2 regions of the Streptomyces sp. NPDC014882 genome follow, and region 2 is predicted to be linked to the other one. Evidence: riboswitches for the same ligand, from Rfam matches in the RefSeq annotation. Region 2 holds a riboswitch; the other holds the start of a gene.
What was found. A riboswitch is a leader RNA that binds a small molecule or an ion and turns the genes downstream of it on or off. The one in region 2 is predicted to bind cyclic di-AMP.
Positions count from the first base shown of each region.

Region 1: linked by a shared signal. The riboswitch ahead of ACF09K_RS24145 (M23 family metallopeptidase) and the one ahead of ACF09K_RS15605 (transglycosylase family protein) in region 2 are both predicted to bind cyclic di-AMP.

Region 1 covers NZ_JBIBWL010000011.1:111,024-116,781, forward strand. The annotation lists gene ACF09K_RS24135 (M16 family metallopeptidase) at 343-1,713, shown strand; gene ACF09K_RS24140 (M16 family metallopeptidase) at 1,710-3,098, shown strand; cyclic di-AMP (ydaO/yuaA leader) riboswitch at 3,311-3,478, shown strand; gene ACF09K_RS24145 (M23 family metallopeptidase) at 3,492-4,247, shown strand; gene ACF09K_RS24150 (GntR family transcriptional regulator) at 4,435-5,127, shown strand; gene ACF09K_RS24155 (HPr family phosphocarrier protein) at 5,462-5,743, opposite strand.
Region 2 covers NZ_JBIBWL010000005.1:432,105-437,862, reverse strand. The annotation lists gene ACF09K_RS15625 (exopolyphosphatase) at 1-240, opposite strand, end outside; gene ACF09K_RS15620 (DUF501 domain-containing protein) at 237-833, opposite strand; gene ACF09K_RS15615 (septum formation initiator family protein) at 861-1,340, opposite strand; gene eno (phosphopyruvate hydratase) at 1,497-2,783, opposite strand; gene ACF09K_RS15605 (transglycosylase family protein) at 3,114-3,836, opposite strand; cyclic di-AMP (ydaO/yuaA leader) riboswitch at 3,840-4,022, opposite strand; gene ACF09K_RS15600 (transglycosylase family protein) at 4,227-5,267, opposite strand; gene ACF09K_RS15595 (cytochrome P450) at 5,450-5,758, opposite strand, start outside.

The DNA of each region.
Region 1 (5,758 bases), on a different contig from region 2:
CTGGTCGCTCGCCTGCGGGGCGCTCACGTCGGTGTCGACGCGCGTCCTTCGGCTCACTCTTGCTCTTGCTGAGGCGTGTGACGGGATCTCCGCGGACCATTGTGGACCGTGGCACCGACAGTGCGTCCCGGGGCCCGGGCGTCGGCGACCGGACCGGCCGGAGAGGCACCTCGTCCACGGCTGTCCGCAGGCTACGCGATCTCGCTCTCGGCGTACGCCGCCCGGGAACTCCACCGCCGCTCCGCACGCTTGCATACAGTGGCAGGACCAGCAGGAAAAACCGGCAGGACCGGCAGGAAAAACGCGGTTTCGACGACCGCGCCCGCGATCGGAAGGACGTACATGCCCATGGGTCACACGGCCACAGCCCAGGCAGGCTCCGGGGGCCTGACAGCGACCGAGCACCGCCTGGCCAACGGCCTGCGCGTGGTGCTCTCCGAGGACCACCTGACCCCCGTCGCGGCGGTGTGCCTCTGGTACGACGTGGGATCGCGCCACGAGGTCGAGGGACGCACCGGCCTCGCCCACCTCTTCGAGCACCTGATGTTCCAGGGGTCCGCCCAGGTCAAGGGCAACGGCCACTTCGAGCTGGTCCAGGGCGCGGGCGGCTCGCTCAACGGCACGACCAGCTTCGAGCGCACGAACTACTTCGAGACCATGCCCACGCACCAGCTGGAGCTCGCCCTCTGGCTGGAGGCGGACCGCATGGGCTCGCTGCTGGCCGCGCTGGACGACGAGTCCATGGAGAACCAGCGCGACGTCGTCAAGAACGAACGCCGCCAGCGCTACGACAACGTCCCCTACGGCACGGCGTTCGAGAAGCTGACCGCCCTCGCCTACCCCGAGGGCCACCCCTACCACCACACGCCGATCGGCTCGATGGCCGACCTGGACGCGGCGACCCTGGAGGACGCGCGTGCGTTCTTCCGCACGTACTACGCGCCCAACAACGCCGTGCTGTCGGTCGTCGGCGACATCGACCCGGAGCGGACGCTCGCCTGGGTCGAGAAGTACTTCGGCTCCATCCCCGCCCACGACGGCAAGCCCCAGCCGCGTGACGGCTCCCTGCCCGACGTCCTCGGCGAGCAGGTGCGCGAGGTCGTCGAGGAGGAGGTCCCGGCCCGCGCCCTGATGGCCGCCTACCGTCTGCCCCAGGACGGCACGCGCGCGTGCGACGCGGCCGACCTGGCGCTCACCGTGCTCGGCGGCGGCGAATCCTCCCGCCTCTACAACCGCCTGGTCCGCCGCGACCGTACGGCCGTGGCCGCCGGCTTCGGTCTCCTGCGCCTGGCCGGGGCGCCCTCCCTGGGCTGGCTGGACGTCAAGACGTCCGGCGATGTCGAGGTGCCCGTCATCGAGACGGCCATCGACGAGGAGCTCGCCCGGTTCGCCGAGGAGGGCCCCACCGACGAGGAGATGGAGCGCGCCCAGGCCCAGCTGGAGCGCGAGTGGCTGGACCGTCTCGGCACGGTCGCCGGCCGCGCCGACGAACTGTGCCGGTACGCGGTGCTGTTCGGTGACCCGCAGCTCGCCCTGACCGCCGTCCAGCGGGTGCTGGACATCACCGCGGAGGAGGTCCGGGACATCGCCCGGGCCCGCCTGCGCCCGGACAACCGCGCCGTACTGGTCTACGAGCCCACCGAGCCCACTGAGCCCGCCGAGCCCGCCGAGAACACCGCCGACGAGGACGAGAACGAGGAGGCGGCCCAGTGACCGAGCTCGCCGCGATGGACTTCCACCCCCAGCCCCAGGCGGGCGAGGCCAGGCCCTGGGCGTTCCCCGCCCCCGAGCGCGGGACGCTCGACAACGGCCTGACCGTCCTGCACTGCCACCGTCCCGGACAGCAGGTCGTCGCCGTCGAGGTCATCCTCGACGCCCCCCTGGACGCCGAACCGGCCGGTCTCGACGGCGTCGCCACGATCATGGCGCGGGCCTTCTCCGAGGGCACCGACAAGCACTCCGCCGAGGAGTTCGCCGCCGAGCTGGAGCGCTGCGGCGCCACCCTCGACGCGCACGCCGACCACCCCGGCGTCCGCCTCAGCCTGGAGGTCCCGGCCTCCCGGCTGGCCAAGGCCCTCGGCCTCGTGGCCGATGCCCTGCGGGCGCCCGCGTTCGCCGACAGCGAGGTCGAGCGCCTCGTTCGCAACCGTCTGGACGAGATCCCGCACGAGCTGGCCAACCCCTCCCGGCGTGCCGCCAAGGAGCTCTCCAAGGAGCTGTTCCCGGCGACCGCGCGCATGTCGCGTCCGCGCCAGGGCACCGCGGAGACCGTCGAGAAGATCGACTCCGCCGCCGTACGCGCCTTCTACGAGAAGCACGTCCGCCCCGCCACGGCCACCGCCGTGGTCGTCGGCGATCTCACCGGGATCGACCTCGGCGCGCTCCTGGGCGACACCCTGGGCGCCTGGACGGGCTCCGCGGCCCAGCCGCGACCGGTGCCGCCCGTGACCGCCGACGACGCCGGGCGGGTCGTCATCGTGGACCGTCCCGGCGCCGTCCAGACGCAGCTGCTGATCGGCCGCATCGGCGCCGACCGGCACGCGCGCGTGTGGCCCGCGCAGGTGCTCGGCACGTACTGCCTGGGCGGCACCCTCACCTCCCGGCTGGACCGCGTCCTGCGCGAGGAGAAGGGCTACACCTACGGCGTGCGCTCCTTCGGGCAGGTCCTCAGGTCCGCGCCGGACGGTTCGGGCGCCGCGATGCTCGCCATCAGCGGATCGGTCGACACCCCCAACACCGGTCCCGCGCTGGAGGACCTGTGGAAGGTGCTGCGCACCCTCGCCGAGGGCGGTCTGACCGACGCCGAGCGGGACGTCGCCGTGCAGAACCTCGTCGGGGTGGCACCCCTGAAGTACGAGACGGCCGCCGCCGTGGCGGGCACGCTCGCCGACCAGGTCGAGCAGCACCTGCCGGACGACTACCAGGCCACGCTGTACCGGCAGCTCGCCGCGACCGGCACCGTGGAGGCCACGGCGGCGGTCGTGAGCGCCTTCCCGGTGGACCGTCTGGTGACGGTCCTGGTCGGCGACGCGGCCGCGATCAAGGCACCCGTCGAAGCCCTGGGCATCGGTGAGGTGAAGGTCGTCCCCGCGGAGTAGCGACGCGGACCGGTGACCGCGAGGCCACGCGCGCAGGAGCCCTGGTGGACGGATCCGCCACCAGGGCTCCTCGATGTCCGAATTGAGGGAGAGGCGGCCCGTCTGCCCTGTGGCATGCGCTACAAAAGCCGCGTTCTGTTTGGGGATCGGCCGCCGCCGCGTCTACCTTCAACCGGGCTGTTCGTCAGGCAGTGCGCCGCATCCGCGGCACCGGACAGTCATCGCCGAGTCCCCGCGTGGCGCGAGCCAGGGGAGCCGGGGACCCAACCAGACAGTCCCTGGGGTGAATCGGACGCCCGCGCGCACCGCGAGGGGGTCCGTAGGAGACCTTCCTGCTCCGAACCCGTCAGCTAACCCGGTAGGCGAGAGGGAAGGAAAGGACCGCTCTACTTCATGGCGTCCACTTGCGCCACCGGGAAGCACCGTCGTCCCAGCAGGATGAAGCGCACCACCGCCCGCGCGGCGGGCATCGCGGCGCTCACCACCACCGGCGTCATCGGCACCGTCGCCTCCGGCCCCGCCCTCGCCGCGGAGAAGGCCGTCGAGCAGACCGGCCTCGTCCCGGTCGTCGCCATCGGTGACACGGTCGCCCAGCGGATCGACGACCAGGCCGCCGCGCAGAAGCAGGCCGCCGTGGCGGAGGCCGCGCGCGAGGAGGCCGCCGCCCGGGCCGCGGCGAAGGTCGAGGCGGAACGCGAGGCCCGGGTCCGTGCCGCCCGCGCGGCCGAGCGCGAACGCCTGAACACCTTCGTCTCACCGATCAGCGGCTCCTACGTCTCCACCGGCTACCGGTCCGGCGGTTCGCTGTGGTCCTCCGGCAGCCACACCGGCATCGACTTCCACGCCGCCACCGGCACCCCCGTGCACGCGGTGGGCCTCGGCACCGTCGTCGAGGCCGGCTGGGGCGGCGCCTACGGCAACCAGGTCGTGATCCGGATGAACGACGGCACGTACACCCAGTACGGCCACCTGTCGTCCATCGGCGTCTCCGTGGGCCAGAGGGTGACCCCGGGGCAGCGCATCGCCCTGTCCGGCGCCACCGGCAACGTCACCGGCCCGCACCTGCACTTCGAGGCCCGCACCGGCGTGGAGTACGGCTCGGACATCGATCCGGTCGCCTACCTCCGCAAGCACGGCGTGAACATCTGACAACGTACGGCGACAGATCGTACGGCCCCGGCCCCACGGCCGGGGCTTTCGTCGTTTCCGGGACCGCTCTGTCCAAAAAATATCCCTGGATTCCGGCCCGCCATCGGAAATTCCCGCCGGTTGCAATAGAGTCACGGAACACACGTCAATCGTCGACGTTTCACGGGGATTAAGGCGGAGGTCGGTCATGCGTATTCCGGCGCACTCGGTGTGCACGGCCATCCGGGACGACATCGTCGCGGGTGTCTACGAGCGCGGCGGCCGCCTCACCGAGGAACTCCTCGCGCGTCGCTACGGCGTCTCGCGCGTCCCCGTCCGGGAGGCGCTGCGCACGCTGGAGGCGGAGGGCTTCGTCGTGACGCGGCGGCACGCGGGCGCGTGCGTCGCCGAACCGACCGAGCAGGAGGCCGCCGACCTGCTGGAGATGCGCGTGCTCCTCGAGCCGCTCGGCGCCGCCCGGGCCGCCCAGCGGCGCACCGAGGCCCACCTCAAGGTGCTGCGCGGCCTCGTCCGGCTGGGCCAGGAGCGTGCCAGGCGCGGCGGCAGCGACGATCTGCGCTCCCTGGGGGGCTGGTTCCACGAGACCCTCGCCCAGGCCTCCGGCAGTCACGCCCTCACCTCGACGCTCACCCAGCTGCGCCACAAGATCTCCTGGATGTACACGGTGGACGCGTCGGCCGCCCCGGCGGAGTCCTGGGCGGAACACGGCGCGATCGTGGACGCGGTGGCGCGCGGCGACGGGGAACGCGCGCGGGCGGTGACGGCGCTGCACGTCGAGCGCGCGCTCCCCGCGCACCGGCCGCGCTTCCCGGGCGGCGACCGCCAGGACCGTGTGAGGACTTCGCAACACGTCGTCAACATGTCCGGCCTCCGGAATTAACACGAGAGCCGTATACAAAGAAGGTAATTCGGCGGAGAGGTATTTCCTCCGCTCTTTTTCGCCGCGCCTCCGTGTTTACGGTGGTGCTCTCTTCGTGCGCCTTTCGCGCGCCCGTCGCACAGCTTTCGTGCGTCCTGCGCGCACCCGTCGCACGTTTTTCCGTCCGCCTTTTCGCCCGTTCTTCGTGAGGCCTTCGCGGGCCCTGCGGAACATCCGCGGCGCGCCTCCAACGGTTTCCGCCCGGCCCGCCGTGCCCCGGAAACGGCGGAGCCGCGCCGCCCGGACGGGGCGACGCGGCTCCGGTCCGCCCGCGCGTGTGCGCGTGGCGGCCGGCTCAGACGGTCTCGGGAAGCTCCTCGAGCCCCTCGGCGACCAGCTTCGCCAGGCGGTCGAGGGCGACGTCCGCGCCCTCGGCCTCCGAGGCGAGGACGATCTCCTCGCCGCCCTGGGCGCCCAGACCGAGGACGGCCAGCATGGAGGCCGCGTTGACGGGGTTGCCGTCGGCCTTGGCGATCGTCACCGGGATGCCTGCGGCCGTGGCGGCCCGGACGAAGATGGAAGCGGGACGGGCGTGAAGGCCCTCGGCCCAGCCGACGTTGACGCGGCGCTCAGCCATGTGATGCTGCCCTTC
Region 2 (5,758 bases):
CACGAAGCGCAGCCGTTCGGCGCCGTGCTCCTTGACGACCGCCGCGTACTCCCGGCACGCGGCGAAGGTCCGCTCCAGCGCCTCGGGCGCGAGCCGTCCGGTCCGGTCGACGCCCTGCCCGAGCCGCACGATCGTCATGCGGCGGTCCAGCTCGACCAGTTCACCCGTCGCGGGGTGGACGTCGGCGACGAGCAGGCGGATGGAGTTCGTGCCGCAGTCGACGGCGGCGACGCGGGTCATCGGGCCTCTCCCTCGGACGCCTCGGACGCCTCGGACCCCTCGGCCCCGTCGGCCCCGTCGGACCCCTCGGACAGCGGCAGGGAGGGCGTCACGCAGGCTCCCCTGCTCCACCACTCGGGCAGCATGGCGAGCGCCTCGTCCCCGAGCGGGTTCACCCCCGGCCCCGCGGCCAGGGAGTGCGCGACCAGCACGTGCAGGCACTTCACCCGGTCCGGCATGCCGCCCGCGCTGGGGAAGCCCTTCAGCTCCTCGATCTCGTCGCGCCGCCGCACGTAGTCCTCGTGGGCCGCCCGGTAGGCCGCCGCCAGTTCCGGATCGGTCCGGAGCCGTTCCGTCATCTCCTTCATCACGCCGTTCGCCTCGAGCGTGCCGATGGCGGAGTTCGCCTTCGGGCACGTCAGGTAGTACAGCGTGGGGAAGGGGGTGCCGTCGGGGAGGCGGGGGGCCGTCTCCACCACGTCCGGCTGACCGCACGGGCAGCGGTGGGCGATGGCGCGCAGTCCGCGCGGCGGTCGTCCGAGCTGCTGCCTGAAGGCCTCGACGTCGGCGTCGGTGGGCTCGGTGCGGGCGGTGGTGGGCGGGGGGTTTTCCATGCCTGTACGGAAGTCTCTCTCGTCAGTTCATCGGTCGGCGGCGGCGTCGGACTTGTCGACGGCGTCCCAGACGTTCGCGTACCAGGGGCGGTCGGCGGCCCCCCGGTCGGCGCGGGACTGCTCGGCGGCGTCGGGGTCGACGACGATGTAGCCCGTCTCCCCCGGCATCACGTAGTGCAGCCGCAGCCGGATCTGCTGTTCGGCGTAGGCGTCGTCCTGCCAGCGTGCCTTGAGGTCGCGCAGCTGCTCCACCCGCTCGCGGGCCTGCTCCTTCTCGCGGTGGAGGTCGGCGATGTCGGCGCGCTGGGAGACGTACTGCCGCATCGGGTAGGCCAGGGCCACGATCAGCGTGCACAGGACCAGCGCGAGGAGCGCCGCGCGGCCGGTCAGGCGCGAGCGGCGGGCCTGGCGCTTGGTCTGGGACCGGTAGACCCGGGCCGCGGTCTGCTCGCCGAGCAGTTTGATCCTGGTCGCGGTGGAGAAACGGTCCCGGTCCTTCACGGCCATGTCGTCCCCGCCTCCCGTCTCACACGTGCGTACGTCCCCGGACACGGTACGGGACCGGTACGGGGACGTACGTACGACTGGCTCAGGACGAGCCCTCAACGGCCCAGCCGGGCCGGTCCGGCCCTGGGCCGCGCGGGCTTCGTCAGCCCTGGTCCGTCAGCCCTTGAAGCGCGGGAAGGCGCTGCGGCCGGCGTACACCGCGGCGTCGTCGAGGATCTCCTCGATGCGCAGCAGCTGGTTGTACTTGGCGACGCGGTCCGAGCGGGCCGGCGCGCCCGTCTTGATCTGGCCGCAGTTCACGGCGACGGCGAGGTCGGCGATGGTGACGTCCTCGGTCTCGCCGGAGCGGTGGGACATCATGCACTTGAAGCCGTTGCGCTGGGCCATCTCGACGGCGTCCAGCGTCTCGGTGAGCGAGCCGATCTGGTTGACCTTGACCAGGAGGGCGTTCGCGGAGCCCTCCTCGATGCCGCGGGCCAGGCGCTCCGGGTTGGTGACGAAGAGGTCGTCGCCGACGATCTGGACCTTGTCGCCCAGCTTGTCGGTGATGACCTTCCAGCCGGCCCAGTCGTCCTCGTACAGCGGGTCCTCGATGGAGACCAGCGGGTACGCGGAGACCAGCTCCTCGTAGTACTCGGTCATCTCGGCGGCCGAGCGGGACTTGCCCTCGAACTCGTAGGCGCCGTCCTTGTAGAACTCGGACGCGGCGACGTCGAGCGCGAGCGCGATCTGCTCGCCGGGGACGTAACCGGCCTGCTTGATGGCCTCGATGATGAGGTCGAGCGCGGCGCGGTTGGACTCCAGGTTCGGGGCGAAGCCGCCCTCGTCGCCCAGGCCGGTGGACAGGCCCTTGGTCTTCAGCACCTTCTTGAGGGTGTGGTAGACCTCGGCGCCCCAGCGCAGGGCCTCGGAGAAGGACTCCGCGCCGATGGGGGCGATCATGAACTCCTGGATGTCCACGTTGGAGTCGGCGTGCGAGCCGCCGTTCAGGATGTTCATCATCGGAACGGGCAGCAGGTGCGCGTTCGGGCCGCCCAGGTAGCGGAAGAGCGGGAGGTCGCTGGCCTCGGAGGCGGCGTGGGCGACGGCGAGGGAGACGCCGAGGATGGCGTTGGCGCCGAGGGAGCCCTTGTTGTCGGTGGCGTCCAGGTCGAACATGGCCTGGTCGATCAGGCGCTGCTCGGTGGCGTCGTAGCCGACCAGCTCGGGGCCGATCTGCTCGATGACGGCGAGGACGGCCTTCTCGACACCCTTGCCCTGGTAGCGGTTCGGGTCACCGTCGCGGAGCTCGATGGCCTCGAAGGCGCCGGTGGAGGCGCCGGAGGGGACGGCGGCACGACCCGTGCTGCCGTCGTCGAGGCCGACCTCGACCTCGACCGTGGGGTTGCCTCGGGAGTCCAGGATTTCCCGGGCTACGACGACGTCGATGGACGGCACGAGCATCTCCTTCTTGGGATGTGACGCTGGTTGTGCGGGGCGCGGGCGGGCCGTGTGGAGGCCTTGCCGAGCCTTGCGACTAGAGCCTAACCGCCCCGGGGCGCCGGTCGGCCGACCGACCGTCCCGTGGACAGGGAGACGGTACCCATTGTTTCAGCCCGGAACAAAGGGGAGGGCCAACAGAAGGCGGCGAACGGGAAAAGAAAACCCCGCCCGGGTGCGTACGGGGGAACACGCACCGGGGCGGGGGGACCGTGGGGACGGGGCTCCCTCACGAGGCCTTCGGCGTGACGGCCCGGGCCGTGCGGGAGCCGTGGCCCGGCGGGGAGCCGGGTGTCACTTCAGGTGCAGCTGCTGACCCGGGTAGATGAGGTCGGCGTCCTGGACGATGTCCCCGTTGAGCTCGAACAGCTCGGCCCAGCCGCCCTTGACGCCCCGCGCCTCGGCTATGGAGCTGAGGGTGTCGCCGGTGACGACCTTGTACTCGCCGTCGCCCTTCTTGACCTTCTTGCCGGTCGGGGTGGTGACGGTCTTCTGGGACTTGGCGGCCGGGCGCTCGGCGGAGCGGGAGGCGCTCTGCTTCTCGGTGGAGCGGGTGGTGGTCTCCGAGGAGCCGCCGGTGGACGAGCCGTTGGAGGACGAGCCGTCGGAGGAGCTGCCGGTGGAGGCCGAGCCGCCGTTGTACGCGGCGCCGGACAGGCCCACGCCGCAGACCGGCCAGGCACCCTTGCCCTGGCCCGCGAGGACCTTCTCGGCGATCTGGATCTGCTGGGACTTCGAGGCCTTGTCGGCGGTGGCCGCGTACTGCGTGCCGCCGTACGCGGCCCAGGTGGAGGCGGAGAACTGCAGGCCGCCGTAGTAGCCGTTGCCGGTGTTGATGGACCAGTTGCCGCCGGACTCGCACTGGGCGACCGCGTCCCACTCGGAGGCGGAGGCGGCGGAGGCGTTGCCGGCCGCCATCAGCGGGGCGGCGATGGCGACACCGGTGACGCCGGCGAGCGCGGCGGCGCGGGTGGCCCTGGACGGACGGCGGTGCTTGCCCTTGACGGAAAACAGCATGGTGGATCCCCTCACCGACGCCTGCGAGGTGAGCTGTCGGGTTCGGGCCGTGTGAGTTGCCCGGCCACTCCCGCCCGGGAGCACTGCTCCCCGGAAGGCGTGGCTTCACCCCGAGCCGTTCCGGTCGACCGACCGGTGCGGCACTTACCTTGGGTCCCCCGCTCCTGCCTACGGCGCTTGACGCGACGACTGTTCCCGGGCTGCCACTGGCAGGATTCGGCGTTGCGACAGCCGGGGCTCGGGTTGCCGAGCGATCACGACCGTAGACATGCCCCCGGCGGAATTTCAAAGACGATCACGACTTCTGAGACTCATCCCACACTTTCACCAAACCGGACATTCGGCGCGAAGCGTGACGTGAACTCCCGCTGTTTTTCCCGTTTTTCCGCCCTATTCGACCGCTGTGTCGAGCGTCTGACCGGGAGTGATGTCGTTCGGGTCGGCACCGATGGCGGCCTTGTTCTCGGCGTAGAGCGCGCGCCATCCGCCGTCGAGCTCAAGGGAGTCGGCGATCGAGACGAGGGAGTCGCCGTCGCGCACGACGTAGGTGCCCACCGCGCCGCCGGAGACGCTCGCGGCGTGCCGGCCCGAGGAGGCGGTGGTCGTGCCGTCCGGCACGACCTCCTCGGCGGAGGTGCCGCGGTGGCGGCCGGAGACGAGGGAGCCGGTGTCGACGAGGCTCCAAGAGCCCGCCTCCTGGACCGACTTGTCCGAGTCGTCCGTTTCGGGGGTGGCTGCGGGCGAGCCGCCGTCCGTCTGCGCGGCACCCGCGTCCGCACCCGCCGGCGCGTCGGACTCCGGGGAGTCGTCCGGCTTGCCGGAGGAGGGGGAGGAAGAGGAGGAGGCGGGCGAGGAGGTCTCGTCCGGGACGTCCGGGGAGGATCCGGTCGACGGGGAGGCCGACGCGTCCTTGCCGTCCGGGGACCCCGAGGAGTCCGAGGAGCCCGGGGACTTCGAGGAGCCGGACGCCCCCTTGGACAGGTCGGACAAGCCGGACGACGCGGAGGAACCGGACGAGTCGCCCGCCACTCCGGTGTCCAGGTCGCCCCCGCCGTTCTCCTTGGTGAGTCCGGACGTCAGCCCGCAGGTGCCCCAGGCGCCGACGCCCTGGTCGTCGAGGACCTTCTGCGCGACGGATATCTGCTGGTTGCGGCTGGCCAGGTCGGGGCGCTCGGCGAAGTCGAGCCCGCCGTACGCCTCCCAGTCCTTCTGACTCAGCGACAGACCGCCGTACTGTCCGGTGCCCTGGTCGGCGCTCCAGGAGCCGCCGCTCTCGCACTCCGCCACCGCGTCCCACACCGTGCCGTCGGCCGCGCTCGCGCCGGTGGCGCCGAGCAGCGGGATGGCGATCGCGGAGCCGGTCACGCCGGCCGCGACGAGGAGGGCCGGGGCCTGGCGGGGGCGCCGGTGTCGACCGTTGCCGGAGAGCATGCGAGGACCTTTCTCGAGACAGCAGTGCTTGCGCGGGCCCGTGGAACGGGGGCGCCGTGCTGACAGGTGAACGTATCGGCAGACGATCACTTGTCACAAGTTAATGCCGCGTAGATCACGTGAAGATCACAGAGGTGAGGAACCGTCACTTCTGCTTCGCCGTCCGGGCACATAACGGATGGTCAGCGGACGGCTGCGGGGGGTGCGCCGGAACCGGCGGGGCCGAACCGCACGGGCAGGGTGCGCAGTCCGCGCATGATGAGGCCGCCGCGCCACCTCAGGTCGGCCGGATCGGCGTCCAGCCGCAGATCGGGCAGCCGGGTCAGGAGGGTGGCCAGCGCGGTCTGCCCCTCCAGGCGGGCGAGGGGGGCGCCCAGGCAGTAGTGGATGCCGTGGCCGTAGCCCAGGTGCTGGTTGTCGCGGCGGGACAGGTCGAGGACGTCCGGGTCGGCGAACCGCTCCGGGTCCCGGTCGGCGGCCGCCAGTACGAC